DNA from 2 places in the Diaphorobacter sp. JS3051 genome. Region 1 is predicted to be linked to the other one. Evidence: riboswitches for the same ligand, from Rfam matches in the RefSeq annotation. Region 1 holds a riboswitch; the other holds the start of a gene.
The links. Region 1 has a riboswitch for S-adenosylhomocysteine ahead of metH (methionine synthase). Riboswitches for the same ligand answer to the same signal wherever they lie in the genome.

Region 1 (15,137 bases):
GGCGCCGTTGTTGCTGGCGCGGTCGGTGGGCGTGTAGTAGTGGGCCATGTGCCAGGCGGTGGAGGCAATGCGGTTGAAGTTCGAGAAGGCGTCGAACTTCCATTCCTGGCTCCACATCGCGCTGAGGGCGCGGCCCAGGCGCAACTGGCCCCAGCCGCCTTGCAGGCCCACGGTGGATTCGTCATGCCAGAAGGGCTTGCTGCCCGCCCCTTCGGATTGCCCCGTGTCCAGCTCGAAGCGTGTGCTCAGGCGGAAGTTGGCCTTGAGGCCACCGCCCAGGTCTTCCGTGCCGGCCACCGCCAGATGGCTGCGCTGGATCGTCCCCAGCTTGCGGGTCTTGTCGTAGTCACGAAAGACGCCGGTGTCCAGATAGCCGCTGATGGTCACTTGCGACTGCGCGGCGGCCGGCAGGGCGAGGGCGGCGAGGGTGGCAAAACTGAGAGGCAGGCATTGGGACATGCGCATCCAGGGGAGACTCCTTGTGTGATGAAACGCCCTGCCGCTCCCTCGCGGGGAAGGCATGGGCGTGGCGCTGCCGCAGGCAGCAGGGAGAGCGATGAAACTGGCCATCGCAGGAATGGCCAGCGCGATGACGCGCCCGGCAGACGGTTCGGGATTCCAGGTGGCCACAGGGACTGCGGCCTGCCCGAACAAAAGGGCGCATGCAGGCCGCCAAGGGCAGTCTGCACGGCCGATTATAAAAATGGGGTGCGCGCGCGCCATCCGCGATGTCCCGTATGCGCGTGCGCCGGGGCCGGAAGGGCCGGCAAAGAAAAAGGCGGCCCGCAGGCCGCCTTGCGCACGGAGCGGGCCGTTTCAGGGGTACAGGCCGCGCATCTCGCGTGCATGCAGGATGCGCTTGCAGGCCACGATGAAGGTCGCCGTGCGCAGCGTGACCTTGTTCTCCTGCGCCACCTGCCACACGCCCGCGAAGGCCTCTTTCATGATGCGCACGAGGCGGGCGTTGATCTCGTCCTCGGTCCAGAAGAAGCTGGAGAAGTCCTGCACCCACTCGAAGTAGCTGACCGTCACGCCGCCGGCGTTGGAGATCACGTCGGGCAGCACCAGTACGCCCTTGTCGTTGAGGATGTCGTCGGCCTCGGGGGTGGTGGGGCCGTTGGCGCCCTCGATCACCATCTTGGCCTGGATCCGTCCCGCGTTGTCCTTGGTGATCTGGCTCTCCAGCGCTGCGGGGATCAGGATGTCGCAGGCCACGCCCCAGAAGGCGTCGTTGGCCATGGGCTCGGCGCCGGCGAATCCGCCCACGCCGCCGGTTCGCTGCACGTGCGCCAGCAGCGCCGGCACGTCCAGACCCTTGTCGTTGTGGATGCTGCCGGTGTGGTCCTGCACCGCCACCACCTTGGCGCCGGCCTCGGCAAACAGCTTGCCGGCCGTGCCACCCACGTTGCCAAAGCCCTGCACGGCCACGCGCGCACCCTCGATGGCCATGCCGGTCAGGCGCGCGGCCTCCACGCCCACGGTGAACACGCCGCGGCCCGTGGCCTCCACGCGGCCCAGCGAGCCACCCAGGTCCACGGGCTTGCCCGTGACCACGCCGGTGGCGGTGGTGCCCACGTTCATGGAATAGGTGTCCATCATCCAGGCCATGACCTGGGCGTTGGTGTTCACGTCCGGCGCGGGAATGTCCTTGGAGGGGCCGATGATGATGCCGATCTCGCTGGTGTAGCGGCGCGTCAGGCGCTCCAGCTCGGCCTTCGACAGGGTCTTGGGGTCGACGCGGATGCCGCCCTTGGCGCCACCGTAGGGCACGTTCACGGCCGCGTTCTTGATGCTCATCCAGGCCGACAGGGCCATGACTTCGGACAGGGTCACGTCCTGGTGAAAGCGCACACCGCCCTTGCCCGGGCCTCGGCTGACGTTGTGCTGCACGCGGTAGCCCTCGAAGTGGGCGATCGTGCCGTTGTCCAGCTCAATGGGCACATCCACGATCAGCGCACGCTTGGGGCGCTTCAGCGTCTCCACCCAGCGCGCCAGGCTGCCCAGATAAGGGGTGACGCGGTCGATTTGCTGCAGATACACCCCCCAGGGGCCGAGGTGGTTGGGGTCCAGATAGGACGGCAGCGCGTGGGTGGGAAGGGGTGGGTTGGGGGTGTTGGACATGCGGAATTCCTTGGGGAATGTCTACCAAGCGAAGCACTTTATGCCTGTCGCCCAGGGCTGTCCAACGCCGCCATGTTTCCATCTAATGCATTCGATGCATAACCTTGCCATGCCCGCGCCCTGGTGATATTTGCTCCTTTAAAAGGAGCTGTTGGCGCTTGCCGCGCAAGCGCTAGAGCCCTATTTGACTGTGAAATTTTCCAGCGCGGGGTCGCCCGGTGGGTAGCGCAGTTCCAACCGCTGCAGCACGCCGCGCAGCACGCTGGCGATCATCAGATTGCGGTGCGTCTTGGAGTCGGCGGGCACGATGGTCCACGGCGCCCACGGGGTGTGCGTGGCGGGCAGGAAGGCCTCATAGGCGCGCTGGTAGGCGTCCCACTGCTCGCGCACCTGGATGTCGCCCATGTCGAACTTCCAGCGTTTGGTGGGGTCGTCCAGGCGCTCCTGCAGGCGCTGGCGCTGCTCGTCCTTGCTGATGTGCAGCATGAACTTCATGACCACCGTGCCCGTTTCGGCCAGCAGCCGCTCGAAGTCGTTGATGTGCGCATAGCGCTGGCGCTGCTGCTCGGGCGTGATCCAGCCGTTCACCACGGGCACCAGCACGTCCTCGTAATGGCTGCGGTTGAACACGGTGAGTTCGCCCGCACCGGGCACCTGGCGGTGGATGCGCCACAGGTAGTCGTGCGCGCGCTCCAGCTCGGTGGGCGCCTTCCAGCCCACGGCATGCACGCCCAGGGCGCTCATGCGGCCGAACACGCCACGCACGGTGCCGTCCTTGCCGGCGGTGTCCATGCCCTGCAGCACCACCAGCAGCTTGTAGCGGCGGTCGGCGTACAGCAGGTCCTGCAGCGCGTCCAGCTCCAGCGCCAGCTCCTCCACGCGGGCCTTGTCCAGTGCCTTGTCGCCGCAGGAAAAAGGCTTGGCGCCAGGGTCGTAGTCCTTCAGGTGCAGCGCGCCGTTGTCCTTGTCGGCGTGCTTGCCGTTCTTGTCGTTCTTGCCGTTGCCGCCGTTCGGGGCGAAGTCCTTGGGCTGCCACTGGCGCCATTGCTTGGCCAGCGCGTCGTCGGCGATGTCAAAGGGTGGCAGGTAGGTGGGCATGAACGCTCCTCAAGATGGTCAGTGCCTGGCTATTGTGGCGCCGGGCTGCTGCCGGGGCGCTGGCGCGCCATCAACTCTACGAAGCGGCGTGCGCCCAGGCCCAGCGGGCGCTCGCGGGACCAGACCACGTCCACCCACAACTGGGCGCCGTTGCTCAGGTTCTCCAGGGGCAGTTCCACCAGCGTGCCGGCGGCGATGCGCGGCGCCACCAGCGCGCGCGGCTGCCAGCCCCAGCCCAGGCCCGCCTCGATCAAGCCCAGCGCGGCCAAGTGGCTGTCGGTGCGCCAATGGTGGCGCGCATAGACGAAGCGCGCATCGGTCTGCCCCAGGTCGCGCCCGGCCACGACGATCTGGCGCGTGCCGGCCAGGTGTTCCTCGCGCAGGCCTGCAGGGCCCGCACCCGCCGCGCGCGGCGCCAGCAGCGGATGTTGCGGCGCGATGACGGCCACCAGGGTTTCGCTGCCCACCTCCTGGAAGTCTTCCCGCCCGTCCAGACTGGGGCGCTCGAACACCAGCGCGAGCTGGGCGCGTCCGGCATGCAGCAGGGCCAGCGCATCGGCCTGGGGCGCGGCCAGCACCTCCACTTGCAGCAGCGGGTAGTCCTGCGCCAGCGTGGCCAGCGGGCCGTGCCAGCGCGCGGCCAGCAGCTCGGGTGCAATGGCCAGGGTCAGGCGCTCCTCCAGCCCCTGGGTCAGCGCCAGCGCCTGGGTGTTGAGCTGCTGCAGCTGCGCCGCCAGCGCGCGTGCCTGCGGCTCCAGCGCACGCGCGGCCGCCGTGGGGCGCGGCTCGCGGCCGCTGCGGTCGAACAGCGGCATGTCCAGCTCGGCTTCCAGCTGGGCGATGGCCATGCTCACGGCCGAGGGCACGCGCGACAGCGCCCGCGCCGCGGCGGAGAACGAGCCGCGGTCCAGCACGGCCAGGAACACGAGGACGTTGTCGGAAGTGAAGGCCATGCGCCAATCTATCAATATTTCTGAAAGAAGATGACTTTTTCCTTCAGATTTCACTCCCTATACTGCGCCGCATGAGTGCAACAACACATGCGGTCGGCCTGCAGGGGCCGAAGCGCCGGGTGGTCTTTGTCACCCTTTACGAAATCATCGCGATCATCGTCTCCAGCCTGCTCTTCATGGCCATTGGCCAGGGCGCGGGCGCTTCGGGGGTGATGGCCGTCGTCGCGTCCGCGCTGGCCATCGCCTGGAACGTGACCTTCAACGCCCTGTTCGAGCGCTGGGAGGCGCGCCAGCGCGTCAAGGGCCGCTCCGTACTGCGGCGCGTAGTGCACGCCGTGGGTTTCGAGGGCGGGCTGGCGCTGGTCCTCATTCCGCTGATGGCCTGGTGGTTCGGCGTGAGCCTGTGGCAAGCCACGGTGATGGAGGCCGGCCTGCTGCTGTTTTTCCTCGTCTACACCTACGGCTTCAACTGGGCGTTTGACCGCATCTTCGGCCTGCCCGCATCGGCCCAGGCCGTGTCTGCTGCCGCGCCAGCCGGGGTCGTGGTAGGTGCTCCTTAGTTCATAGCTGCTTGCGCTTGACTGGTAAGCGCTAGAGCATTTTTTACTCTTGCTGTGCAACACCGCCCTGCAGGGAAGGCGGAGCAGCGGTGCGTGCGATGGCGGGCCGCAATAGCGCCACGAACTCGCGCGCCGCGGCGCTGCGCGAGGCGCCGCGGCGCCACAGCAGCCCGGCGCGGCGCACGGTGCGCGGCTCGGTGAGCACGGCGGCGCGCATGTCGGGGCCCGCGTGCAGGGCCGCGTGCTCGGCGGCGATGGTGGCCAGCGGCCCGCTGCGGCAGGCCTGCAGCAGCGCATCCACCGACTCCATCTCCACGCGCACCAGCGGCGTCACGCCCGCCTGGGCGAAGGCCGCGTCGATCAACCGGCGCGTGGCGAAGCTGGCCGGCAGCAGCGCCAGCGGCACGCCCGCCAGCTCGGCCAGACGCAGGCGCTGCCTGCGCGCCAGCGGGTGGCCCTGGTGCACCACCAGATGCATGCGTTCCTCGAACAGCGGCTCGGCCTCGATCTCCTCGCGGCTGGCCGGATGGAAGGCAATCCCCAGGTCCAGCCGGCCGGCGATCAGGAGCTCCTCGATCTGGCCGCTGCGCAGGTCGCGCACGGTGAGCTGCACGCCCGGGTAGCGCGCGCTGAAGGCGGCCACCGCGTCGGGCACGAAGCGCGTGAGGAAGGTGGGGATCACGCCCACCTGGAGCGTGCCGGTCTGCAGCGCGCTCATGTCGGCCACGGCCTGCCGCCCGGCTTCCAGCTCCTGCAGCGCGCGCGCCGCGTGGTCGCGAAAGGCGTGGCCCGCCTGGGACAGGCGCAGCCCGCGCCCCAGGCGGTCAAAGAGCGGCACGCCCAGCTCGGCCTCCAGCTGGCGCAGGCCGTGCGAGAGCGTGGACTGTGTGACGAACAGCGCATCCGCCGAGCGGGTGAGGTGCTCGGTCTCGGCCACGCTCAAGAAGTACCGCAACTGGCGCAGTTCCATGGGTGCAATCCGTTCTAAGGGTTAACCCTAAAACCTGTGACTGTTCGATGACATCGAACAAAAACTGCAATATATCTCATTGGATTCGCCCCGATGCCAGCGCTAAGGTCATGGCCCGTAACGCTTTTTTCCGCCACGGCCCGCTTTCCATGACGACTTCTCCTTCCGCTTCCGTGCTGCGCATCGAACGCATCCAGGCACGCATCCTGGACATCCCCACGATCCGCCCGCACAAGCTCTCGTTCGGCGCCATCCAGCGCCAGAGCCCCGTGATCGTGCAGCTGTGGCTGAGCGATGGCGCCAGCGGCTTCGGCGAGGCCGCGACCATCGGCGGTCCCTCGTGGAACGAGGAATCGCCCGAGAGCATCCGGCACGCCATCGACAGCTACCTTGCGCCTGCCGTGATCGGCCAGGACGCGGGCCGCTTCGAGCAGTTGCTGCAGCGCATGGACTTGGCCTGCAAGGGCAATCGCTTTGCCAAGAGCGCCGTGGAGCAGGCCGCCATCGACGCCGTGGCGCGCAGCCTGGGCCTGCCCGTGTGGCAACTGCTGGGCGGCAAGCAGCGCGAGAGCCTGCCCCTGGCCTGGACGCTGGCCAGCGGCGACTCCGCCAAGGACATCGAGGAGGCCGAGAAGATGCTGGCCGCGCGCCGCCACCGCATCTTCAAGCTGAAGATCGGCGCGCGCGCCCCGCAGGACGACGTGGCGCACGTGGCACGCATCGCCCGCGCGCTGGACGGCCGCGCCAGCATGACGGTGGACGTGAACCAGGCCTGGGACGGCGCCACCGCGCGCCGCTACCTGCCAGAGATGATCGACGCCGGCGTGGGCCTGATCGAGCAGCCCGTGGCCCAGTGGAACGAGGAGGCGCTGCGCCAGCTCACCGCCACGCTGCCCCACACCGCGCTGGTGATGGCCGACGAGACCGTCTGCACGCCGCAGGACGCGATGCGCCTGGCGCGCCATAACGCCTGCCATGTGTTCTCGCTCAAGATCGCCAAGCACGGCGGCCTGCTGCGCACGCGCGCCGTGGCCGACGTGGCGCGCGCCGCCGACATCGGCTGGTACGGCGGCACGATGCTGGAGACCTCCGTCGGCAGCGCCGCCTCGGCCCATGTGTTTGCGACGCTGGGCGGCACGCACCACAACTGCGAGCTGTTCGGCCCGCAGCTGCTGGTGGACGACATCGTGGAGCAGCAGATGGTCCTTTCCGACTTCGCGCTGCAGTTGCCCGACGGGCCGGGCTTCGGCCTCACCGTGGTGCCCGATCGGCTCGACCGCTTCGACCGTGCACGCCAGGGCCTCACGCCCGTGCACGTGGACCTGGGCCGCGCCAGCGCGCAGCCCGCCTGAACCCTTTTTTTGCCAGGAGAAACCCAGATGCTGTTCCTCGTTCGCATGGATGTGAAGATTCCCCACGACCTGCCCGCCGCGCAGGCCGACGAAATCAAGGCCCGCGAGAAGAAGTACTCGCAAGACCTGCAGCGTGACGGCCGCTGGCGCCACATCTGGCGCGTGGTGGGCGAGTACGCCAACTACAGCGTGTTCGACGTCCCGTCCAACGACGAGCTGCACCAGCTGCTGTCGCAGCTGCCGCTGTTCCCCTACATGGACATCCACGTGACGCCGCTGGCCAACCACCCGTCAGCCATCGTGCAGGAAGGCGCCGCCGGCTGACGCACGGCCCCCGATACCCCCACATTCCATCCCACAGGAGAGAGACATGGCCGAATACACCGCCCAGCAGTTGCTGGACATCGTCAACACCGTGCACGTGGCCGAGGGCAATGCCCGCGTGCGCCAGATCACGCAGCGCATCGTCACGGACCTGTTCCGCACCATCGAAGAGCTGGACGTGACGCCCGACGAGTTCTGGGCCGGCGTGAGCTGGCTCACGCGCCTGGGCGCCAGCGGCCAGACGGGCCTGATCACCGCCGGCCTGGGCTTTGACCGCTTGATCGACATCCGCATGGACGAGGCCGACGAGCGCGCCCAGCGCGCCGCGGGCACGCCGCGCGCCATCGAGGGCCCGTTGTTCGTGGCCGGCGCGCCGCTGTCCGAGCGCGAGGTGCGCCTGGACGAGGGCGAGGAGCCGCCGCGCGGCGAGGTGGTGGTGATGGAAGGCCGCGTGCTCGACACCGACGGCCAGCCTGTGGCCGGCGCGCTGATGGACGTGTGGCACGCCAACGAGCTGGGCCGCTACTCGCACTTCGACCCCGACCAGGCGCCCTACCACCTGCGCCGCAAGATCCGCACGGGCGCGGACGGCAGCTATCGCTTTCGCAGCTTCATCCCGCCGGGCTACGCCATCCCGCCGGGCAGCCCCACGGCCGAACTGTTCGACGCCCTGGGCCGCCATGGCAACCGACCCGCGCACATCCACTTCCTGGTGGTGGCCGAGGGGCTGCGCACGCTGACCACGCAGGTCAACATTCCGGGCGACAGCTTCCTGGACGACGACTTCGCCTTCGCCACGCGCGACGGCCTGGTGGTCACGCTGGAGCCGGGCACGCCCGCCGCCGGCTATGAATCGCTGGGCATCAGCGCGCCGTTCACCCGCGTGCGCTTTGACTTCGTGCTGCAAAAGGCCCTGTCGGCCGACGAGCAGCGCCCCGAGGCACGCATGGACCGCGTGGCCGCCGCCTGACATCCTGGACCTGAGGTAGACACACCATGACTTTCTCCCGCCGCATTGCCCTACTGGGCGCCTGCACCCTGGCCGCCGCCGGCCTGCTGCCCGCTGCCGCCATGGCGCAGCCCGACGCCAACTGGCCTTCCAAGCCCATCAAGTGGGTCGTGCCCTTCCCTCCGGGCGGCGCCATGGACGTGATTGCCCGCACGCTGGGCGAGAAGGCCGGCCGCACGCTGGGCCAGCCCTTCGTGATCGAGAACCGCCCCGGCGCGGGCGGCAACATCGGCGCCGACGCCGTGGCCAAGTCACCGGCCGATGGCTACACCATCATGATCACGTCCATCGGCATGGCCACCAACAAGGCGCTGTACCCGCGCCTGAGCTACGACCCGGTGAAGGACTTCGCGCCCATCAGCCTGCTGGCCATCGTGCCCAACGTGCTGGTGGTGAACACCGCCAAGACGACCGACAAGTCCGTGGCCGACGTGATCGCCCATGCCAAGCGCGACCCCGGCAAGCTCACCTATGCCTCGGCCGGCAACGGCACCTCCATTCACCTGGCGGGCGAGGTGTTCGCCTCCATGGCCGGGTTGAACCTGCTGCACGTGCCTTACAAGGGCAGCGGCCCGGCCGTGACCGACATGCTGGGCGGCCAGGTGGACCTGATGTTCGACAGCATCACCTCGGCGCGCCCGCACATCCAGGCCGGCAAGCTGCGCGCGCTGGGCGTGACCAGCGCCAAGCGATCGGCCACGCTGCCGGGCGTCCCCACCATCGCCGAGGCCGGCGTGCCGGGCTACGAGGTCTCGCCCTGGTTTGCCGTGTTCGCGCCCGCGGGCACGCCGGCGGCCATCGTGAACAAGATCAACGCCGCGCTGATCGACGCCATGAAGCAGCCCGATACCGTGGCCAAGTTCGAGACCATCGGCGCCGAGCCCATCGGTACCACGCCGCAGCAGCTGGCCACGCACCTGGACAAGGAACTGGCCCGCTGGGGTGCGCTGATCAAGGAGCGCAACATCCGCATGGATTGATAGCGAAGTTGCTATGAAATAAGGAGCTTTCAGCGCTTGATAAAAGGGCGCTGGAAGCTCTTTTGGCTTGTAATCTGCGGCGGCGCCTACCGCGGCACGAGGAACACGGTCTTTTCCGACACCTGCGCCCGGTCGCCCAGCGCCTGTACGTCCAGGTGCACAGTGTGCGAACCGGCGGGCACGGCGCCATAGGGCACCTGCAGCCGCACCGCCACCCAGCGCGACTCGGCGGGGCCGATCTCCACTTCGGGCTCCGAGGCCACCTGCAGCCCCTGCAGGCCGCTGGCCGTGATGCGGTAGCGCTGGGGCTGCTCGGTGGCATTCATGACCTGCACGCGGTAGATGTTCTCCAGTTGCCCACCCGCCACCACGCGCGAGAGCGCGGCGCGGTCGCGCACCACATCCACCTTCAGCGGCGTGCGCGTGACCAGGCTGGCCAGCATGGCCGTGCACAGCGCCAGCAGCACGGCGCTGTAGAACAGCACGCGCGGGCGCAGCACGCGGCGCAGCATCTGTGCGCTGCTCCAGCGGTTTTGCATGCCGTTTTGCGTGGCGTAGCGGATCAACCCGCGCGGGTACTGCACCTTGTCCATCACGGTGTTGCAGGCGTCCACGCACATGCCGCAGCCAATGCACTCGTACTGCAGGCCCTTGCGGATGTCGATGCCCGTGGGGCACACCTGCACGCACAGCGAGCAGTCGATGCAGTCGCCCAGGCCGGCGGCCTTGGCGTCTACCTTCTTGCTGCGCGCGGCGCGCGGCTCGCCGCGCTGGGTGTCGTAGGTGACGATCAGCGTGTCCTTGTCGAACATCGCGCTCTGAAAGCGTGCATACGGGCACATGTACTTGCACACCTGCTCGCGCATGTAGCCCGCAAAGCCATAGGTGGCGAAGCTGTAGAACCCCACCCAGAAGATCTGCCAGGTGCCGTGCAGCGCCAGCAGCTCGCCGCCCAGCTGGCGGATCGGCACGAAGTAGCCCACGAACGTGAATCCGGTCCATAGCGCCACCGTCACCCAGGCGAGCTGCTTGAGTGTCTTGCGCCACAGCTTCTCGAAGGTCCATGGGCCCTTGTCCAGGCGCATGCGCGCGCTGCGGTCGCCTTCGGTCAGGCGCTCCAGCCACAGGAACAGCTCGGTGTACACCGTCTGCGGGCAGGCAAAGCCGCACCACAGCCGCCCCGCCACCGCCGTGAACAGGAACAGCGACAGCGCCGACATGATGAGCAGGCCGGTGAGGTAGATGAAGTCCTGCGGGTACAGCACCAGGCCGAACAGGTAAAAGCGCCGCGCGCCCAGGTCGAACAGCACCATCTGGCGCTCGCCCCACTGCCACCAGGGCAGGCCGTAGAACACCCCCTGGGTGAGCAGCACCAGCGCCCAGCGCCAGCGCGTGAACACGCCGCCGATGGCGCGCGGGTAGATCTTCTTCTTGGCTTCGTACAGGTCGACGTAGACGTCGCGTTCGGCAGCGGGGGGCTGGGTCTGCGGGGCGGGCATGGAAGGGGGCGTGGTTGTGATGGTCTTGGGCGAAGGGCGGTCGATCAGGCGCTGGCGCTGTCCTCGCCGATCAGCAGCCGCGTGGCGCTCAGGAAGCGGTGCGTCGGCACCTCCAGGTTCGTCGGGGCGGGCTTGTTGCGGTACACGCGACCCGCGTTGTCGAACGTGGAGCCATGGCAGGGGCAGAAGAAGCCCCCGGGCCAGCCCGCGCCCAGGCCGGACTGCGGCGCGCCCGGGGCCACGGCCGTGGGCGAGCAGCCCAGGTGTGTGCAGATGCCAATGGCCACGAAGACCTCCGGCTGGATGGAGCGGTGGGTATTGCGCGCGTAGTCGGGCTGCTGGTCCTTGGCCGATGCGGGGTCGGCCAACTGGGCGTCCAGCCCCTGCAGCGACTGCAGCATCTCCGGCGTGCGCCGCACGATCCAGACGGGTTTGCCGCGCCACTCCACGGTGAGCATGCCGCCCGGCGGCAGGCCGGCGATGTCCACCTCCACGGCTGCGCCCAGGGAGCGTGCGCGCTCGCTGGGCGCCAGGCTGCTGACCAGGGGCACGGCCGCGCCGACGGCGGCCAGGCCCCCGGCGGCGGCCGTGGCGTGGATCAGGGTGCGGCGTTCTGCGTCGGGCGCAGCGCAGGTGCACGAGGCGGGCAGGGCAGTCATGGCGATTCCTTCACGATGGGCGCGGCCAAAGGACCGCGCGCTTGCTTGTCCTGACTCAAGAGCCGTGCCAGCCTGGCTGCGCGGCACTGCGTGCGAAATCTCCATGTGGAACAAAGGCTTACATCCACCCAAGGAGTCAGCGCTGCCATGGTCGATGGCAGAAACACTGCCAATGCATGCCATTTGTGACACCATATGTCACCATGGCCGACACTCCTGATCTTTCTCCCACCCCGGCGCAGGTGGCGCAGACCGCGCTGCTCGCCTCCTGGCTGGAGGGGCTGCCCGAGCCGCACATCCTGTTCGACCGCAGCTACCGCATCGTGGCCGCCAACGGCGCCTACCGTCGCCAGTTCGGTCAGGGCGCGCCGGTGGTGGGGCGCACCTGCCATGCGGTCTCGCACCATTCGCCCGTGCCGTGCGACCAGGCGGGCGAGACCTGCCCGCTGGCGCGCTCGCTCTTCAGTGGTCAGCGTGAGCGCGTGCTGCACCTGCACCACACCCCGGCGGGCGAGGAATACGTGCAGATCGAACTGGTGCCGCTGCGCGACGAGGCGGGCCAGCCCCAGTACTTTCTGGAGAAGATGGAGCCGCTGCGCATTGCCCAGGGGCAGCCGGGCGCGCCGGGCATGATCGGGCGCGCGCCCGCGTTCCAGGCCGTGCTGGAGCTGATCGCGCGCGTGGGCCCGTCGCAGGCCAGCGTGCTGCTGCTGGGCGAGTCGGGCACGGGCAAGGAGTTGGCCGCGCGCGCCGTGCACGAGGCCAGCCCCCGCGCGGGGCGGCCGTTGGTGGTGGTGGACTGCGCCAGCCTGCCCGAGACGCTGTTCGAGAGCGAACTGTTCGGCCACGAGCGTGGGGCCTTCACCGGCGCCCATGCCGCACGCGCCGGCCTGGTGGAGGCGGCGCACGGCGGCACGCTGTTCCTGGACGAGGTGGGCGACATCCCGCTCACCATGCAGGTCAAGCTGCTGCGTTTGCTGGAAAGCGGCACCTACCGCCGCGTGGGCCACACCGAGCTGCGCCGCGCGGACATCCGCCTGGTGGCGGCCACCCACCGCGACCTGCGCGCCATGGTGCGCGAGGGGCGGTTTCGCCAGGACCTGTACTACCGCCTGAGCACCTTTCCCATCCAGCTGCCCGCGCTGCGCGAACGCCCGCAGGACATTCCGCTGCTGGCGGAATCGCTCCTGCAGCGCGTGGCCGGGGGGCGGGGCCTGGTGCTTGCGCCCGCGGCGCTGCGCCGGCTGGCGCAGCACCCCTTCCCCGGCAACGTACGCGAGCTGCGCAACGTGCTGGAACGTGCCGCGCTGCTGACCGACGGCGCGGTGGTGACCGCCCATACGATCGAGCGCGCGCTCTCGTTCGATGCGCCCGCGGCGGCGCCGGCCCGCGCTGCGCAGCAGCCCGACCATGCCACCCTGCGTGACATCGAATCCGAGGCCCTGCGCGCGGCGCTGGCGGGTGGGGCCGCGTCGCGTCGCGAATTGGCGCGCGCCCTGGGGGTCAGCACGCGCACGCTGTACCGCAAGCTGCGACTGTTACGGGAGCAGGGCTGATGCTCCTTGTTTGATAGCTTTTAGCGCTTGCTGTGGCTGGCTTGCGGTCTGTTTTTGCTTGAAACAGCCACCGCCCCGTGTAGGGGCCACGTTCTGGGCGCACAGTGCACGCGGGGGTATATCCATATGCCTGCCCCCCAAAGGTGGGCCGCGTAGAATTCGACGCTTTCCCGAGGAGCGCTGCAGCGCCCGCCGGCCGGGGCCGCACAGGCGGCTCGCGCGTGGCGGCGTCAGGCTCGGGCCCACCGCGGCATGCAGCCGTGCGTGTACCAACGGCGCTCACCTGATGTGTCTGTTCTTGTTATCCAGGTGAGCCCCATGCCGTCGTCCGCCCCCGCATCTTCCGTCCCTTCGCACGCCGTGCCGCCCATGCGCCTGTCGGGGCTGGAGCCCGTGTTCATCGGCGAGGGGAGCTTGTTCGTCAACGTGGGCGAGCGCACCAACGTCACCGGCTCCAAGGCGTTCGCGCGCATGATCCTGAACGACCAGTACGAGCAGGCACTGTCGGTGGCGCGTCAGCAGGTGGAAAACGGCGCGCAGATCATCGACGTGAACATGGACGAGGCCATGCTGGACAGCAAGGCCGCGATGGTGCGCTTCCTGAACCTCATTGCCTCCGAGCCCGACATCGCCCGGGTGCCGGTGATGGTGGACAGCTCCAAGTGGGAGGTCATCGAGGCCGGCCTGCGCTGCCTGCAGGGCAAGGGCATCGTCAACTCCATCAGCATGAAGGAGGGCGTGGAAGAGTTCAAGCGCCAAGCCAAGCTGATCCGCCGCTACGGCGCGGCCGCCGTGGTCATGGCCTTCGACGAGAAGGGCCAGGCCGACACCTTCGCACGCAAGACCGAGATCTGCGAGCGCGCCTACCGCATCCTGGTGGACGAGGTGGGCATGGCGCCCGAGGACATCATCTTCGACCCCAACATCTTCGCCATCGCCACGGGCATCGAAGAGCACGCCAACTACGCCGTGGACTTCATCGAGGCCGTGCGCTGGATCAAGCAGCATCTGCCGGGTGCCAAGGTGTCGGGCGGCGTGTCCAACGTGTCGTTCAGCTTCCGCGGCAACGAGCCGGTGCGCGAGGCGATCCACACCGTGTTCCTGTACCACGCCATCAAGGCCGGCATGGACATGGGCATCGTCAACGCGGGCATGGTCGGCGTCTACGACGACCTCGACCCCGAGCTGCGCGAGCGTGTGGAAGACGTGGTGTTGAACCGCCGCCCCGACGCGGCCGAACGCCTGCTGGAGATCGCCGAGGCCGCCAAGGGTGCCGCCAAGGACGACAGCAAGAAGCTGGAGTGGCGCGGCACGCCCGAGCACCCGAAAACCGTGGGTGAGCGCCTGTCGCATGCGCTGGTACACGGCATCACCGACTTCATCGTCGAAGACACCGAGGAGGCCTACCAGCAGATCGTGGTGCAAGGCGGCGGCCGCCCGCTGCACGTGATCGAAGGCCCGCTGATGGACGGCATGAACATCGTGGGCGACCTGTTCGGCGCGGGCAAGATGTTCCTGCCCCAGGTGGTCAAGAGCGCCCGCGTGATGAAGCAGGCCGTGGCCCACCTGATTCCCTACATCGAGGAAGAAAAGCGCCAGCAGGAAGCCGCCGGCCTGGACGTGTCCAGCAAGGGCAAGATCGTCATCGCCACCGTGAAGGGCGACGTGCATGACATCGGCAAGAACATCGTGACCGTCGTCCTGCAGTGCAACAACTTCGAGGTCATCAACATGGGCGTGATGGTGCCCTGCCATGAAATCCTGGCGCGCGCCAAGGCCGAAGGCGCGGACATCATCGGCCTGTCGGGCCTGATCACGCCCAGCCTGGAAGAGATGCAGTACGTGGCCGGCGAGATGGACAAGGACGAGTACTTCCGCATCAAGAAGATTCCATTGCTGATCGGCGGCGCCACCTGCTCGCGCGTGCACACGGCCGTCAAGATCGCGCCGCAGTACCAGGGCCCCGTGGTCTACGTGCCCGATGCCTCGCGCAGCGTGAGCGTGGCGCAGAGCCTGCTGGGCGAGCACAAGGACAGCTACCTGGCGGAGGTGCAGG
Region 2 (15,137 bases), 480 kb from region 1:
CCGGATCCGCGCCTGGATGAGTATTGCAGTGGAAGGGAACGCGGCGCCTGACGTGATTCGCGCCCTGCGTGGAGAGCCGCTGGTCGGCGCGCTGCACAGTACCAACGGCCGCTGGGACATCGTGGCCGAACTGCACGCGCAGAGCCTGGAGGAATTCGACCTGGCGCTCACGCGCATTCGGCTCACGCCGGGCATCGCGCGCACCGAAACCAGCATCCTGCTGTCCACGTACAAGCTGTGATCGACCCGCCCGAGCGGGCGGTGCTTCACTGCATCGACGAGACGTACGCCACCAGCGACTCGATGTCGGCGTCCGTGAGGAGCTTGGTGTTGGGCGTCATGATCGAATGGGCGCGCGTGTTTGGGCCGTCGCGGTAACGCTTGAGAGTGCTGCGCAGGTAGTCGGTCTGCTGGCCGGCAATGCGTGCGATCTGGTCGTTGCCCCGGCCCATGTCGCCATGGCAGCGAAAACAGTTCTTGCCGAAGATCTCCTGCCCCTTGGCCAGCAGCGCTGCGTCCGCCACGGGTTTGGGAGTGACGGGCTGCGCGGCGTAGAAGAGCACCATGCCGATCTTCTCGTCGCTGTTCATCGCGCGGATCATGCCTTCCATGAACTCGTAGCGGCGGCGCCCGTCTGCGAACTGCCGCACCTGCTCCAACAGATAGGCCGGGTTCTGGCCCGCGAGGTTGGGTACCGAGGGTTTGGTGCTGTTGCCTCCGTCGCCATGGCAGTTGGCGCACACCGCCGAGACCTTGCGGCCCACCTTGTAGAGCTCGTCGGCCAGCTTGGGGTCCGCCATGGCTTGCTGCAAGCGCGTGTCGATGTCCACCTTGCTGCGGCCGGCCTGGGCCATCGCCGCGGGTTGCCACGCCAGCCCGGCGAACAACGCCAGCGCCAGCATTGCGGGAATGCGCCTTGCCATGGTGTAACCCTTTTTGTGAAAAGGGTCATTTTAGAAGGCGAGTTGTGAAGCCCCGGTGGCGTTTTGGTAGTGCAACGCGCACCTGGACGGTCGATGTCAGCGATCGTTGATGGCAAGCAAGGATTGCGCAAGTTCTGCAAACCCTGCCCCGCGCTCGCCCTGCGTCACATAGCGCGGCAGATGCTGCAGTTGGGGCACGAAACGCGCAATATTGGCCACACCCACGCTGTGCGGGAAGTGCGCAAACATGAGCTGGTCATTGGTGGAGTCACCGATGTAGACCCAGCGCTCCAGCTCGGCGTCCAGATCGCGCCCGAACAGCTCGCGCACGATCCATCGCGCACCCTCCAGCTTGTTGTGCGCGCCAAACCAGCCGTTGATGTGGATGCTGCTCACGGTGGCGTTCATGCCCGCGGCATGCATCAGGGCGACAGCCTGGTCGATGGCCGCCTGGGGCAGGTGCGTGAATTCACTGTGGTCGATGGCGATGTCCGTCTCGCGCCCCGGCGAGTCGGTGGCGCGCCGGGCGCCGGGCACGGCGGCTTCAATCTCGGCCAGCACCTGTTGCATGCGCGCGAAGTTGGAGGCGCGCGTGGCGGCGTCCTGTTGATACAACTTTAATAGCTGCTCGCGCTTATCGCACGGGGACTGTAGGCCATTTGGGGCAAAATTTCGGGACGCCCGCAGCAGCGCCACCGCACCGTTCTCAGCAACGATGCTGTCCACCGGCCAGGCAGCGGCAAAAGGCTCGCTCCAGCCCACCGGCCGGCCCGTGATCGGAATGACGTGCAGCCCTGAGGCTTTCAGGTCGGCCAGCGCCTGCAGGGCATCGGCGGTGATGGCGCCATCGGTGGTCAGGGTGTCGTCGATGTCGGTGAGCACGCCGGTGATGCACGTGCGCGCCAACTCGTCCCATGAGGCAAGAGGGTGCATGGCGGATGGGGGTCGCGTCAACTGTTCTGCAACGCCAACCCCGCATGCTCCCGCAGCGGATGGAAGTGAATCTTCGGGAACCGCTCCTGCGCCAGCCGTACGTCATATGGGCTCGTGCACAGATAGGCCAGCGTGTCCGCCGCATCGCGCGCCATGCGCATGGGGTAGGCGTTCTCGAACTCGCGCAGTTCGGCCGGCGTGTCGGCGGTGATCCAGCGGGCTCCCGTGTACTGGCAGGCTTCCAGACGGATGTCGCAGTCGTATTCGGTGTTCAGACGGTGCTGCACCACTTCGAACTGCAGCTGGCCCACGGCACCCAGCAGCATGTTGCCGCCGGCCTCGGGCTTGAAGACCTGGATGGCGCCTTCCTCGCCCAGTTGCATCAGGCCCTGCTGCAGTTGCTTGGTGCGCAGCGGGTTCTTCAGCACCACGGTCATGAACATTTCGGGGGCGAAGAACGGCAGGCCGGTGAACTGCAGGTTGGCACCGTCGGTGATGGTGTCGCCCAGCTGCACGCCGCCGTGCGTGGTGAAGCCGATGATGTCGCCGGCGTAGGCCTCTTCCACCGCCTCGCGGCGCTGGCTCATGAAGGTGACCACGCTGGTGGGGCGCAGTTCCTTGGCGGTGCGCTGGACCTTGAGCTTCATGCCGGGCGTGTACTTGCCGCTGGCCACGCGCACGAAGGCGATGCGGTCGCGGTGGTTGGCGTCCATGTTGGCCTGCACCTTGAACACCACGCCCGAAAAGCCTTTGTCTTCGGGCAGGATGGTCTTCTCGACGGTCTGCTTGTTGACGACGAGCGAGCTCTTGCGCGGGCCGGGCGGGGGCGACATGTCCACCACCGCATCCAGCACTTCCATCACACCGAAGTTGTTCACGCCCGAGCCGAAGAACACCGGTGTGAGCTTGCCAGCCAGGAAGGCTTCATGGTCCCAGGGCGCCGAGGCACCTTGCGCCAGCTCCATGCTTTCCAGTGCGTCGTCAAAGGCCTGACCGAAGCGCGCGCGCAGCTTGTCGGCATCGGCCAGCGGAATGACCTCGAAGTCCTGCGGGCGCTTTTCGCTGCCGGGGGCGAACACCGTCATGGTCTGCGTGCGCAGGTTGATGATGCCGCCGAACGACTTGCCCTGGCCCACCGGCCAGGTGATGGGGCAGCAGGGCATGCCCAGCTCGCGCTCCACCTCGTCCAGGATGTCCAGCGGGTCGCGCACTTCGCGGTCCATCTTGTTGACGAAGGTGATGATGGGCGTGTCGCGCTGGCGGCAGACCTCGATCAGGCGGCGCGTCTGCGCCTCCACGCCGTTGGCCGCGTCGATCACCATCAGGGCCGAATCGACGGCCGTGAGCACGCGGTAGGTGTCTTCCGAGAAGTCCTTGTGGCCCGGCGTGTCCAGCAGGTTGATGACATGGTCGCGGTAGCTCATCTGCATCACGCTCGACGCCACCGAGATGCCGCGCTGCTTCTCGATCTCCATCCAGTCGGACGTGGCGTGGCGGCTGGCCTTGCGGCCCTTCACGGCGCCGGCGATCTGGATGGCGCCGGAGAACAGCAGCAGCTTTTCCGTCAGCGTGGTCTTGCCGGCGTCGGGGTGGGAGATGATGGCAAAAGTCCGGCGGCGCCGGGTTTCTGGGGCGTACGACACAGTGATTCTGGGTGAGGGCCGCGCGGTGCGCTGCGGCCGGTGCGAGAAGAGGCGGGCGCACCCTGCGGGAGCGCCCTGGCATTGGGCGGGGATTCTACGGCGCGGCGCGTGGTGCGGGGGCGCCGGTATAATCTTGCACTTTCCGAGGAGCGTTGCAGCGTCCCCAGCACGGCGGGGCGCGAGGCTCGGAAGTCATACCCAGCAACGACGCTCACCCACGCCTTGCGGTGCGGTGAGCCCCATCCCCCAGGCGCGGTTTTTTCAGATACCCATCAAGGAAACCACCATGAGCGCTGTTCTCAAGTCCCCAGCCGACTCCGCGATTGCCGATATCTCCCTGGCCGACTGGGGCCGCAAGGAGATCCGCATCGCCGAAACCGAGATGCCCGGCCTGATGGCCATCCGCGAGGAATTCGCGGCCAAGCAGCCCCTGAAGGGCGCGCGCATCACGGGCTCGCTGCACATGACCATCCAGACGGCCGTGCTGATCGAGACGCTCAAGGCCCTGGGCGCCGACGTGCGCTGGGCCTCGTGCAACATCTTCTCTACCCAGGACCACGCCGCCGCCGCGATTGCCGCCACCGGCACGCCGGTGTTCGCCATCAAGGGCGAAACCCTGGTGGACTACTGGGACTACACCCACCGCATCTTCGACTTCGGCCCCAAGGGCAGCGAGGGCGAAGGCCCAAACATGATCCTGGACGACGGCGGTGACGCCACGCTGCTGATGCACCTGGGCAAGCGCGCTGAAAAGGACGCCTCCGTGCTGGCCAACCCCGGCAGCGAGGAAGAGCGCATCCTGTACGCCGCCATCAAGGCCAAGCTGGCCGAGGACAGCACCTGGTACAGCCGCAAGAGCGCCCAGATCATCGGCGTGACCGAAGAGACCACCACCGGCGTGCACCGCCTCAAGGAAATGTCGGCCAAGGGCACGCTGCTGTTCCGTGCGATCAACGTGAACGATTCGGTGACCAAGTCCAAATTCGACAACCTGTACGGCTGCCGCGAGTCGCTGGTGGACGGCATCAAGCGCGCCACCGACGTGATGATTGCCGGCAAGGTGGCCGTGGTGGCGGGCTATGGCGACGTGGGCAAGGGCTCGGCCCAGGCGCTGCGCGCCCTGAGCGCCCAGGTGTGGGTGACCGAGATCGACCCCATCAATGCCCTGCAGGCTGCCATGGAAGGCTTCAAGGTCGTGACCATGGAGTGGGCCGCCGACAAGGCCGACATCTTCGTCACCACCACGGGCAACCGCGACGTCATTACCTTCGAGCACATGAAGGCGATGAAGGACCAGGCCATCGTCTGCAACATCGGCCACTTCGATAACGAGATCCAGGTCGCCAAGCTCGAAGAGCACTGCCAGTGGGAAGAAATAAAGCCCCAGGTCGACCATGTGATCTTCCCGGACGGCAAGCGCATCATCCTGCTGGCCAAGGGCCGCCTGGTGAACCTGGGCTGCGGCACGGGCCACCCCAGCTTCGTGATGTCCAACTCGTTCGCCAACCAGACCATCGCGCAGATCGAGTTGTTCACCCACCCCGAGGGCTACGACGTGGGCAAGGTCTACGTGCTGCCCAAGCACCTCGACGAGAAGGTGGCGCGCCTGCACCTGAAGAAGGTGGGCGCCATGCTGACCGAGCTGAGCGACGAGCAGGCCGCCTACATCGGCGTGCCGAAGCAGGGCCCCTACAAGCCCGACACCTACCGCTATTGATTGTTAAAAAGCATAGCTGCTTGCGCTTGCCAGTGGCTGTTTTCAGCATGAAAAATTGCTGAAAGTGGCTCGCTGCAAGCGCTGCCAGCTATCGATATGAGAGGATAGCGCGATGCGCGCGGACGTATTTCTGGTGGAAGGCGGCTACGCGGCCACCCGGTCGCAGGCCCAGCGGTTGATTGCCGCCGGCGTGCAGTGGCGCCTGGCGCCCACGCTGCCGTGGCAGAAGGTGGCCAAGAACGGCGACGACATTCCTGCGGGGGTTGAGGTGCAGCTGCTGGACGCTGCGGAGGCCAAGTACCTCTCGCGCGGCGGCCTCAAGCTTGAAGGCGCGCTGGCGGCCACGGGCATGCAAGTGGCTGGCCTGCGCTGCCTGGACGTGGGGCAGAGCACCGGCGGTTTCACCGACTGCCTGCTGGCACATGGCGCTGCCCAGGTGATTGGCGTGGACGTGGGCCACGGCCAGTTGCACGAGCGGCTGCGCGCCGACCCGCGGGTGGTCTGCGTGGAAGGCGTGAATGCCCGGGCCCTCACGCCCGAGGCGTTGCAGGACGCCTGCGACGTGGCGCTGTCCGAAGTCATCGAGGACGCGGAAGACAACGACACCCAGCCCCAGGCCCCCTACGCCTGGATGCGCAACGGCGGCATGGTGGACGATGAGTACGACGACAGCGACGACGCCAAGGAGCATGAGATCGAGAGCTTCAAGGCTGAGCGCGCCGCCAAGGCCAAGGCACGCGCCGATGGCTCATTGCCCGTGCAGCGCCGCCGCCGTCCCGGGTGCGAGGACGTGGACATCACGCCGGCGTTCGATCTCGTCACCGGCGACCTGTCCTTCATCTCGCTCACGCTGGTGCTGCCTGCGCTGGTGCCGCTGTTGAAAGAGCAGGGCCAGCTGCTGATGCTGGTCAAGCCGCAGTTTGAGTTGCAACCCGGCCAAGTGGGCAAGGGCGGCATCGTGCGCGATGCACAGCTGTATCCGCAGGTGGAGCAGCGCATCCGTGACTGCTGCACGGAGCTGGGGCTGCACGTGGTGGCCTGGATCGATAGCCCCATCGAGGGGGGCGACGGCAACCGCGAGTTCTTCATCCATGCAAGGAGGAAGGCATGAGCCTTTCCACGGCCTTTCCGGTCAGCTTTGAATTCTTCCCGCCCAAGACGCCCGAGGGCGCCGACAAACTGCGCGCCGTGCGCCAGCAGCTGTATGCGCGCCGGCCCGAGTTCTGCTCCGTCACCTACGGCGCGGGGGGCTCCACGCAGGCGGGCACCTTCGGCACGGTGCGCGAGATCCTCGCCGAGGGCGTGAGCGCGGCCTCGCACTTCTCGTGCATCGGCGCCACCAAGGACAGCGTGCGCGCGCAGCTCGCCGAGCTGAAAGCCATGGGCGTGAAGCGCCTGGTTGCGCTGCGCGGCGACCTGCCCAGCGGCTACGGCATCGGGGGCGAGTTCCATTACGCGAGCGATCTGGTGGCGTTCATCCGCGCCGAGACGGGGCGCGACTTCCACATCGAGGTGGCGGCCTACCCCGAGGTCCATCCCCAGGCCCGTTCGTCGGATGCCGACCTGCAGGCCTTTGCCACCAAGGTGCGCGCGGGCGCCGACTCGGCCATCACACAGTACTTCTTCAATGCCGACGCCTACCTGCGCTTCGTGCAGGACGTGCGCCGCCTGGGGCTGGACGTGCCCGTGGTGCCGGGCATCATGCCGATCATGGGCGCGTCGCAGCTGCTGCGCTTTTCGGACGCCTGCGGCGCCGAGATCCCGCGCTGGATCCGCCTGCGCCTGCAGGGCTATGGTGACGATGTGGCGAGCATTCGCGCCTTCGGCCTGGATGTCGTCACGCACCTGTGCGAGCAACTGCGCCGCGAGGGCGTGCCGGGCCTGCACTTCTACACCATGAACCAGAGCGCGGCCACGTTGGAAATCTGCGACCGCCTGGGGCTCTGAAGCGGCGGGGATGGGTAATATCGGCAGCTTTTTCCCGTCCTCTTCCTCCTATCCCCTGCGCGTTTGCGGTATGAGTCCCGTCATTGCCTTCCTGCTGTTCACCACGCTGTCGCTTGCGATGGCATCGCCCGCGTCGGCGCAGACGCGCTATTCCTGCCGCGACGAGCAGGGCGCCGTCTACACCCTGGCGCGCCCCTGCCCCAAGGGCATGGTGACCACCGCCGTCTCGGCGGGGCCGGTGGAGCCACGCGTCGAGCCCCGCAGCTACGCGCCCACCCCGTCCCGGCGCAGCAGTGCGATGCGCGAGGTGCCGGAATACGAGAGCTACATGAGCGGGCGCTGCCGCACGCTGCAAAACAGCATCCGCGGGGCATCGGCCAACGGCTCCAGCTACGACGTCATCGCAGGCATGCAGCGCGAATACCGGCGCGACTGCAGCGACGAGGAGAGCGATGCCGCCTCGCGCTACTACCGCGAGCGCCGCGAGGCACGCAGCCAGCGCCGCACAGAGCGCGAGCGCGAGGAACAAGCCCAACTGGCGCAGGAGGAGCAGGAAAGCCGCAAGGCGCTGCAATGCGCGGAGTCCAAGCGCATCCTGGCCGCCAAGAGAGCGCGCACCGACCTGACACCGGGTGAACGCAATGATCTGCGCCGTTTTGAGACCAACGTCATCACCCGCTGCGGCGACTTCTGACCCTTTGCATCCCGGCCGCATGGGACGGTGGTTGGCCGGCGTGCTGTTGGCGGCCGTGCTGGCGGGTTGCGCGGCGCCACCCGCCGATGCGCCCCCTGTAATAGCACATGGCCCGTCGCAGGCACTGCCGGGACCGGCGGGCGCGCAGGCGGACAGCCCACCGGACTCCGGTGTATCGGCCCCGCCGCGGGCTCGCAAGGAGGGCAGGGTGCGCTCGGCACCGTCTTCTCCGCGTGAAGCCGATACCGCCATCGAGCGCGGCCGCGAAGACGAGGAAGAAAGCGGCGTGCTGCTCGGGCGCGGGCTGGCCTCCTGGTACGGCGGCAGCCTGCATGGCCGGCGCACGGCCAGCGGCGAGCGTTTTGACCATGGGGAACTCACCGCCGCGCACCGCACGTTGCCTTTCGGGGCGCGGGTGTGCGTGCGCAGCCTGGTCAACGGCAAGGTGGTGGTGGTGCGCGTCAATGATCGCGGACCGTTCGCGCCAGGCCGGGTCATCGACCTGAGCCAGGCCGCGGCGCAGGAACTGGGCATGGTGGGCCTGGGCATCAAGCCCGTGGAGATCTGGCACATGGGGCCGGACGACGACAGCTGCCCCGAAGATCTGCCGGAGCTGGACCCGTCGTCCACGCCCGCAGCCTCGCCGGCCGCTGCTCCAGCGGGCGCCGCGCAAGCGCGCACAAATCAGGGCGCTGCGCGCACTACTCCCCGCAAGAGCCGGGCCCGGCGGCGCTAAACCACGGCATCCCAGGGATCGTGCGGGCGCCGCTGCCCCGGGGCTTAACCCACCTCCAGCGTGTGGGACGCGTTGCGGTCCTGGGCCAGCAATTGCGCCATCTGCGGCAACGCCTCGCGCAGCACGCCCTGCAGCGTGAAGGGAGGGTTGACCACGAACATGCCGCTGGCCGGCAGGCCGGGCCGGCGCGCGCCTTCGCCGGCCGCAGGGGAGGCCAGTTTGCTGGATTTCACGGTCAGCGTCGCATGCAGCCAGGGCTTGCCCGCCTTCTGGGCCAGCGTCTTGAGCCGGCGCGGCAGATCGTGCGCCTCCGCCCGCGGAATGATGGGGTACCAGACGGCATACACGCCGGTCGCAAAGCGCTTCAGCGCATCCTGCAACAGCGCCTGCACGCGCAGGTAGTCGCTCTTGATTTCATAGCTGGGATCGCACAGTACAAGCGCGCGGCGGGCCGGTGGGGGGATGAACTTCTTGACGCCCTCAAAACCGTCCTCCTGCAGCACGGCCACCTGCCTGCCTGCTTCAAGCTGGGCTATGTTGCCTGCGAGGGAGCGGGCGTCGGTGGGGTGCAGCTCGAACAGTTTGAGCTTGTCCTGGGCGCGCAAGAGGCGCTGCGTGATGAAGGGCGAGCCGGGGTAGACGCGCGTGGCATCGCCCTGGTTGAAGGCGCGCACCATGTCCACGTAGTCCTGCAGCGCGGGTGCCAGGGCGGGAAGAGCCGCTGGCGGCACGAGGCGCAAAATGCCGTCCGCGGATTCGGCGCTGGTGGAGGCATAGTCTCCGTCGAGCCGGTACAGGCCCGCGCCGGCGTGGGTGTCCAGAACGGTCAGGGCCGCGTCTTTCTGTAGAAGGTGTTGCAAGGTGGCAAGGAGCACCGTGTGCTTGAGCACATCGGCGTGGTTGCCTGCGTGGAAGGCGTGGCGGTAACTGAACATGCACCCAATGGTAACCAGCGCCATCGCGGGCACAATGCGGGTCCGCCTGGTACGGGAAGTGATGTTTTTGGCAGACAGGATGCGCTTTGTTGCGCGTCGGCCTGGCTGCCTGGCGCATCATGGCGTCCGCTGCGGCGTGCCGCGGTGCTTCCTCCGCTTCCTCGTTAGACTTCGCTGCACTCGCTGATCCGCATCCCTTGTCCGCAACGCCCTCCATGTCTTCGCTCCCCCCCCGCTTCACGCCCGCCAGCGTCGCGCACCACGTCGACGCCCTCCCGGCGGGCACCCGGTTGGGAGAGTTCGAGATCGTGGCGCTGCTGGGCGTGGGTGGCTTCGGCATGGTGTACCAGGCGTTCGACCATTCCCTGCTGCGTTTCGTCGCGATCAAGGAGTACATGCCTGCCGCCTTGGCGGGCCGCGCGGACGGGCATTCGCTCTGGGTGCGTTCCTCGTCGGACGAGCAGTCTTTCCAGGCGGGCCTGGCCTCGTTCGTGGACGAGGCGCGCCTGCTGGCGCAGTTCGACCATCCCTCGCTGGTGAAGGTCTTCCGGTTCTGGGAAGCCAATCACACGGCCTACATGGTCATGCCCCTGTACAGCGGCTTGACCCTCAAGCAGGCGCGCGCGCACATGCGCACGCCGCCCCCCGAGGAATGGCTGCGCAAGGTGTTGTGGTCGGTCACCAGCGCGTTGCGGGTGCTGCACGAAGGACAGACGCTGCACCGCGACATCTCGCCGGACAACATCTTCCTGCAGGACCATGGCCCACCAGTGCTGCTGGACCTCGGCGCCGCGCGGCATGCGATCAGCGACCGGGACCAGAAGCACACGGCCGTGCTCAAAGTCAACTACGCGCCCATAGAGCAGTACACGGACGCGGCATCGCACCTGCACCAAGGGCCGTGGAGCGACCTGTATTCGCTGGGCGCCGTCGTGCATGGCTGTCTGTGCAACGACACGCCGTTGCCCGCCACCTTGCGCGCCATACGCGACCGCATGGTGTCGTTCTCCCGCGTAGCACGCACGGTGCGCAAGCAGTTCGGCGTGGAATACTCGCGTCCGTTCGTCGATGCGGTGTCGCAGTGCCTGGCGCTGCAGCCGCAGGACCGTCCACAATCCATCGACGCGTTCCTGCAGACGATGGGCATGACGGCTGCGCCCGCGGGACTGGACGGGTTCGACTTCCGTGCCGAACTGGGCTCCATCTGGGTGGAGCCCTCGAGCAAGGATGCGCAGGGCGTGGCAGTCCCGATGATCGACCTCACGGCGATGTCGCAGCCGCAGAATTCCCGGCCGCAGGCCGCCACCGTTGTGGCGGCGTCGGCTAGCGCGCCGGCAGACCTCATGGCGTCACCCGTGGAGCCTGCGACCGTGTTTGCGGAAACCGTTGCCGATGCGGGCGACACGCAGGCCTTCGCAGATACGCGCGAGATGCCGCAACATGACGCGCCGACCGGTACACGCCAACAGACGCACGCGCGCACACCCCGCCCCCAGAAGGCTGCACGCCATGCATCAGCCCCCCGTGTTGCCAGAGCAGGTCATGGCGGACGGGCACGGCTGGTGTGGGGTATGGCTGCCTCCCTGGCGCTGCTGGTCATCGCCAGCAGTCCGTGGTGGGGAGGCCGGGAGAGCGCGCCGCGGTATACCCCCGAAAACGAGATCATCACGGAACTTGCGTCACCAGCGCCAGCACCGGAGCCGGCAGAGGTGGTGATGGTGTCGCATGAGGCGGCGGACCCCGCGTCGGCGGCAATGGCAATGCAGCCAGAGGCTGCGTCGGTGGCTGAGGCCCGGCCTGCGGCCGTCTCCAAACCCCGGCTTGCGCGCAAGGCTGCCGAGGCGACCGCGCCTGCCCCAGCGCCCGCCCCTGTGGTTCCGGCTCCCGAGCCGGCGCCACCTCCCCCTGCGCCGTCACGCCCTGCGGTGCCCGCAAGGGTGCCCGGGCCTGACGAGGCCTGCGAGGCATCCAGTTTCTTTGCTCGCCCGTTGTGCATTCACGAGCAATGCCAGAAGCCGGGGCTGGCCAACCATCCCATTTGCGTGGAAAACCGCCGCCGGCAGGAAGCCGAGGAGCGCAGGCGACAGCTTTACTCGCAGTAGGGCACTGCGCAGCGGTCGATTTTGTATAATGGCCGGCTTCGCAGCGATTTTTAGGTCCCGCGGCGAAGCGCGACATCCCACCTAAGAGGCTTTCATCAGAAAAGCACCGACCGTGGAAAAGGACCGCCAAACCACCTCTAGAAAAGAGAAACTCATGTCCACATTCAGCGCAAAGCCCGCTGAGGTCGTGCACGAGTGGTTTGTGATTGACGCCACCGACAAGGTGCTCGGCCGGGTAGCCAGCGAAGTTGCCCTCCGTCTGCGCGGCAAACACAAAGCCATTTACACGCCTCACGTTGATACCGGCGACTACATCGTCATCATCAACGCCTCCAAGCTCAAGGTCACCGGCACCAAGTCCCTGGACAAGGTGTACTACCGCCACTCGGGTTATCCCGGCGGTATCACGGCCACGAACTTCCGCGATCTGCAAGCCAAGCACCCCGGCCGCGCGCTGGAAAAGGCCGTCAAGGGCATGCTGCCCAAGGGCCCGCTCGGCTACGCCATGATCAAGAAGCTCAAGGTGTACGGCGGCGCGGAACATCCGCACACCGCTCAGCAGCCTAAAGCGCTGGAAATCTAAGGAGCCTTGAATGATTGGTGAATGGAACAATGGCACCGGCCGTCGCAAGTCCAGCGTCGCCCGCGTGTTTCTGAAGAAGGGTTCCGGCAAGATCACTGTGAATGGCAAAGACATTCAGCAGTACTTCGGCCGCGAAACCTCGATCATGATTGCCAAGCAACCCCTGGCGTTGACCAACCATGTCGAAACCTTCGACATCCAGATCAACGTGCACGGCGGTGGTGAATCCGGCCAGGCTGGCGCTGCCCGCCACGGCATCACCCGCGCTCTGATCGACTACGACGCGACGCTGAAGCCCGCACTGAGCCAAGCCGGCTTCGTGACGCGTGATGCCCGTGAAGTCGAACGTAAGAAGGTCGGTCTGCACTCCGCACGCCGCGCCAAGCAGTTCTCGAAGCGCTAAGCCTCGGCCACTGCCTTGCGTTATGCTGCAGCGCCCCTCGGCGTGCTGCAGACTGCAGAAACCGCCCTTCGGGGCGGTTTTTTTGTTTTTGGGCGTTGCCGCGGGCGGCGACCATCCCACTGAAAGAAACGTGCACTGCCCATGCGTTACCGACTGCTGCGCCGCCGCCTCACGATCTCCGCTCCGCGCGTCACCGTGCGCAGCGCGCTTCCGTGGCCGCTGCGCTGGGCGGCCGTGGCCATCGTCCTGGGCCTGTGCGCGGCCATGACGCTGTGGGCCTTCGACCTGGGCAAACGGATCGCCGGGCTGGACGCGGGCAGCCGGGAGGAATTGCAGCGCCTTCGTGCAGAGGTGTCGCAGTTGCGCGAGCACAACCGTCTCCAGCACGAAAAGCAGGAAGCCGCGGGCAGCCTGCGCATAGCCGAGCAGGCGGCCATGGATCGTCTGCTGGAGCAACTGCGGCAACTCGAAGCCGACAACCGTAGCCTGCGGGAGGACCTGGGCTTCTTCGAGAAGCTGACCCCCACCGGCAAGCCTGGCAACCTGACCATCCGCGGGCTGCATGCCGAGACCTTGGAGGGAGGTGGGCAGTTGCGCTGGCAGGTGCTGGCCATGCAGCCCATGCGCAATGCGCCGGAATTCAAGGGCCGGCTGGAACTGCTGCTGGCGGGCACGCTGAACGGGGCGGAGTGGTCCTCCACGTCTCCAGCGGTCATCCAGCCGCTTCAGTTCCGGCAGTACCGGCGGGTTCAGGGCGTGGCGGCCCTGCCGCCGGGCGCCATGGTAAAAACCGTGACCGCGCGCCTGATGGATGGAACCTCGTTGCGCGCGGCCCAGACTTTTTCACTGGAGCCATAGGGCCCGGCTGCGGACCCGCATGGCAACGACTACTACACCCCGAGGGAATACCACATGTTTTCGCGCAAGAAGCCACCCCCGATCAAGAGCCTGATTGCGCAAGGAACGCGCGTGCAGGGCGATGTACTGTTCGCGGACGGATTGCGGGTGGATGGCGAAGTGATCGGCGACCTGCGGTCTTCGGCTGAACCCAGCATTGTGGTGGTGTCCGAATCAGCAAAGGTGGAAGGTGCGGTGCATGCCGCCCATGTCATCGTCAACGGAACGGTGGAGGGGCCCGTACATGCCACGGAGCTGCTGGAGGTTCAGCCCAAGGCGCGGATCACCGGTAACGTGCATTACAAGGCCCTTGAAATGCACCAGGGCGCGGTGATTGCCGGGCAGCTCTGCCCGGCCGCGCCGCTGCTGCTGGAAGAAAAGCCCACACTGAAACTGGCGTCAAACGCACAGTGAACGGAGCGCTGGGGGGCTATGCCTTACCATCGAAACAAAGACTGACCCAAGGAGCCCTTCATGAGCGCCGTTGCCGAGAACACCACGACCGAGATGCCCGCCCCCATCCTTTTCACCGACAGCGCCGCCGCCAAGGTGGCCGAGTTGATTGCCGAAGAAGGCAATCCTGACCTCAAGCTGCGGGTCTTCGTGCAGGGCGGGGGATGCTCGGGCTTCCAGTATGGTTTCACATTTGATGAAATCACGAACGAAGACGACACCACCATGACCAAGAACGGTGTGTCACTGCTCATCGATGCCATGAGCTACCAATACTTGGTGGGTGCAGAGATCGACTACAAGGAAGACCTGCAGGGTGCGCAGTTCGTCATCAAGAACCCGAATGCCGCTTCGACATGCGGCTGCGGCTCCAGCTTCTCCGTGGAAGACCACTGACGCACAGCCCATGAGAATCCGCCGCCTACGGGCGGCTTTTTTATGGCTGCGTGGCAGATTGCTCAGGCGGGGTAGATGGCGCCGAGGATGCGCTCCCCGCGGGCGCCCGTGACCGCGGGCAAGCTGGCTGTCTGGCCGCTGACGCATTGATGCGCCAGCCACGCGAAGGCAGCCGCTTCGACCTGCAGGGGAGGCAGCCCGTGGTGATCCGAGCTTTCGACACGAACCGTCGGTGCCAATTGCTGCAGGCGCTCCATCAGATAGCGGTTCAGTGCCCCGCCGCCGCAGACGATCAACAGCCGGCAGTCGCGTGCGTGCCGTGACAACTCCTGGACGCACGTAAGGGCCGTGTACTCGGCAAGGGTGGCCTGGACATCCTGGGGCGCGGCGCCCACGGCGCTGGCCGCAAGGCGTGTGGCCAGCCATTGCGGATGGAACAGGTCACGCCCCGTGCTCTTGGGGGGCGCAAGGGCGAGGAATGGCTCGTCCAGCATCGCCTCCAGCAGGGCGGGCAGGACATGGCCGCTGCGTGCCCAGGCGCCTTCGTGGTCGTAGGGCTGCCCCGTATGCCGCTCGCACCAGTGATCCATAAGGGCGTTGGCCGGGCCGCAGTCAAACCCCACGGTGGTCCCGTCGGCCCGCAGGATGCTCAGGTTGGAAATGCCCCCCAGGTTCAGCACCGCCACGGTGCGTCCGGCTTGGCCGAACACGCCGCGGTGGAAGGCGGGCACCAGCGGCGCGCCCTGGCCGCCCGCCGCCACGTCCCGGCTGCGGA

Region 2: it holds a riboswitch for S-adenosylhomocysteine, as region 1 does, so the genes downstream of both, ahcY (adenosylhomocysteinase) here and metH (methionine synthase) in region 1, are expected to answer to the same signal.

Annotation. Positions count from the first base shown of each region.
Region 1 is NZ_CP065406.1:2,546,690-2,561,826, reverse strand. Features, by position in the region: gene I3K84_RS12340 (porin) at 1-465, opposite strand, end outside; gene I3K84_RS12335 (Glu/Leu/Phe/Val dehydrogenase) at 817-2,121, opposite strand; gene I3K84_RS12330 (PPK2 family polyphosphate kinase) at 2,302-3,219, opposite strand; gene I3K84_RS12325 (LysR family transcriptional regulator) at 3,249-4,172, opposite strand; gene I3K84_RS12320 (PACE efflux transporter) at 4,244-4,732, shown strand; gene cynR (transcriptional regulator CynR) at 4,776-5,702, opposite strand; gene I3K84_RS12310 (muconate cycloisomerase family protein) at 5,852-7,054, shown strand; gene catC (muconolactone Delta-isomerase) at 7,082-7,378, shown strand; gene I3K84_RS12300 (dioxygenase) at 7,425-8,348, shown strand; gene I3K84_RS12295 (tripartite tricarboxylate transporter substrate binding protein) at 8,375-9,367, shown strand; gene ccoG (cytochrome c oxidase accessory protein CcoG) at 9,454-10,866, opposite strand; gene petA (ubiquinol-cytochrome c reductase iron-sulfur subunit) at 10,911-11,525, opposite strand; gene I3K84_RS12280 (sigma-54-dependent Fis family transcriptional regulator) at 11,729-13,081, shown strand; S-adenosyl-L-homocysteine riboswitch at 13,248-13,369, shown strand; gene metH (methionine synthase) at 13,400-15,137, shown strand, end outside.
Region 2 is NZ_CP065406.1:2,066,319-2,081,455, reverse strand. Features, by position in the region: gene I3K84_RS09955 (Lrp/AsnC family transcriptional regulator) at 1-241, shown strand, start outside; gene I3K84_RS09950 (c-type cytochrome) at 267-923, opposite strand; gene I3K84_RS09945 (HAD-IIB family hydrolase) at 1,020-1,856, opposite strand; gene I3K84_RS09940 (peptide chain release factor 3) at 1,874-3,499, opposite strand; S-adenosyl-L-homocysteine riboswitch at 3,638-3,719, shown strand; gene ahcY (adenosylhomocysteinase) at 3,786-5,216, shown strand; gene I3K84_RS09930 (TlyA family RNA methyltransferase) at 5,329-6,327, shown strand; gene metF (methylenetetrahydrofolate reductase [NAD(P)H]) at 6,324-7,163, shown strand; gene I3K84_RS09920 (DUF4124 domain-containing protein) at 7,234-7,857, shown strand; gene I3K84_RS09915 (septal ring lytic transglycosylase RlpA family protein) at 7,877-8,593, shown strand; gene I3K84_RS09910 (23S rRNA (adenine(2030)-N(6))-methyltransferase RlmJ) at 8,638-9,528, opposite strand; gene I3K84_RS09905 (serine/threonine-protein kinase) at 9,744-11,630, shown strand; gene rplM (50S ribosomal protein L13) at 11,785-12,213, shown strand; gene rpsI (30S ribosomal protein S9) at 12,224-12,616, shown strand; gene I3K84_RS09890 (DUF6776 family protein) at 12,758-13,474, shown strand; gene I3K84_RS09885 (polymer-forming cytoskeletal protein) at 13,529-13,927, shown strand; gene erpA (iron-sulfur cluster insertion protein ErpA) at 13,988-14,362, shown strand; gene I3K84_RS09875 (anhydro-N-acetylmuramic acid kinase) at 14,425-15,137, opposite strand, start outside.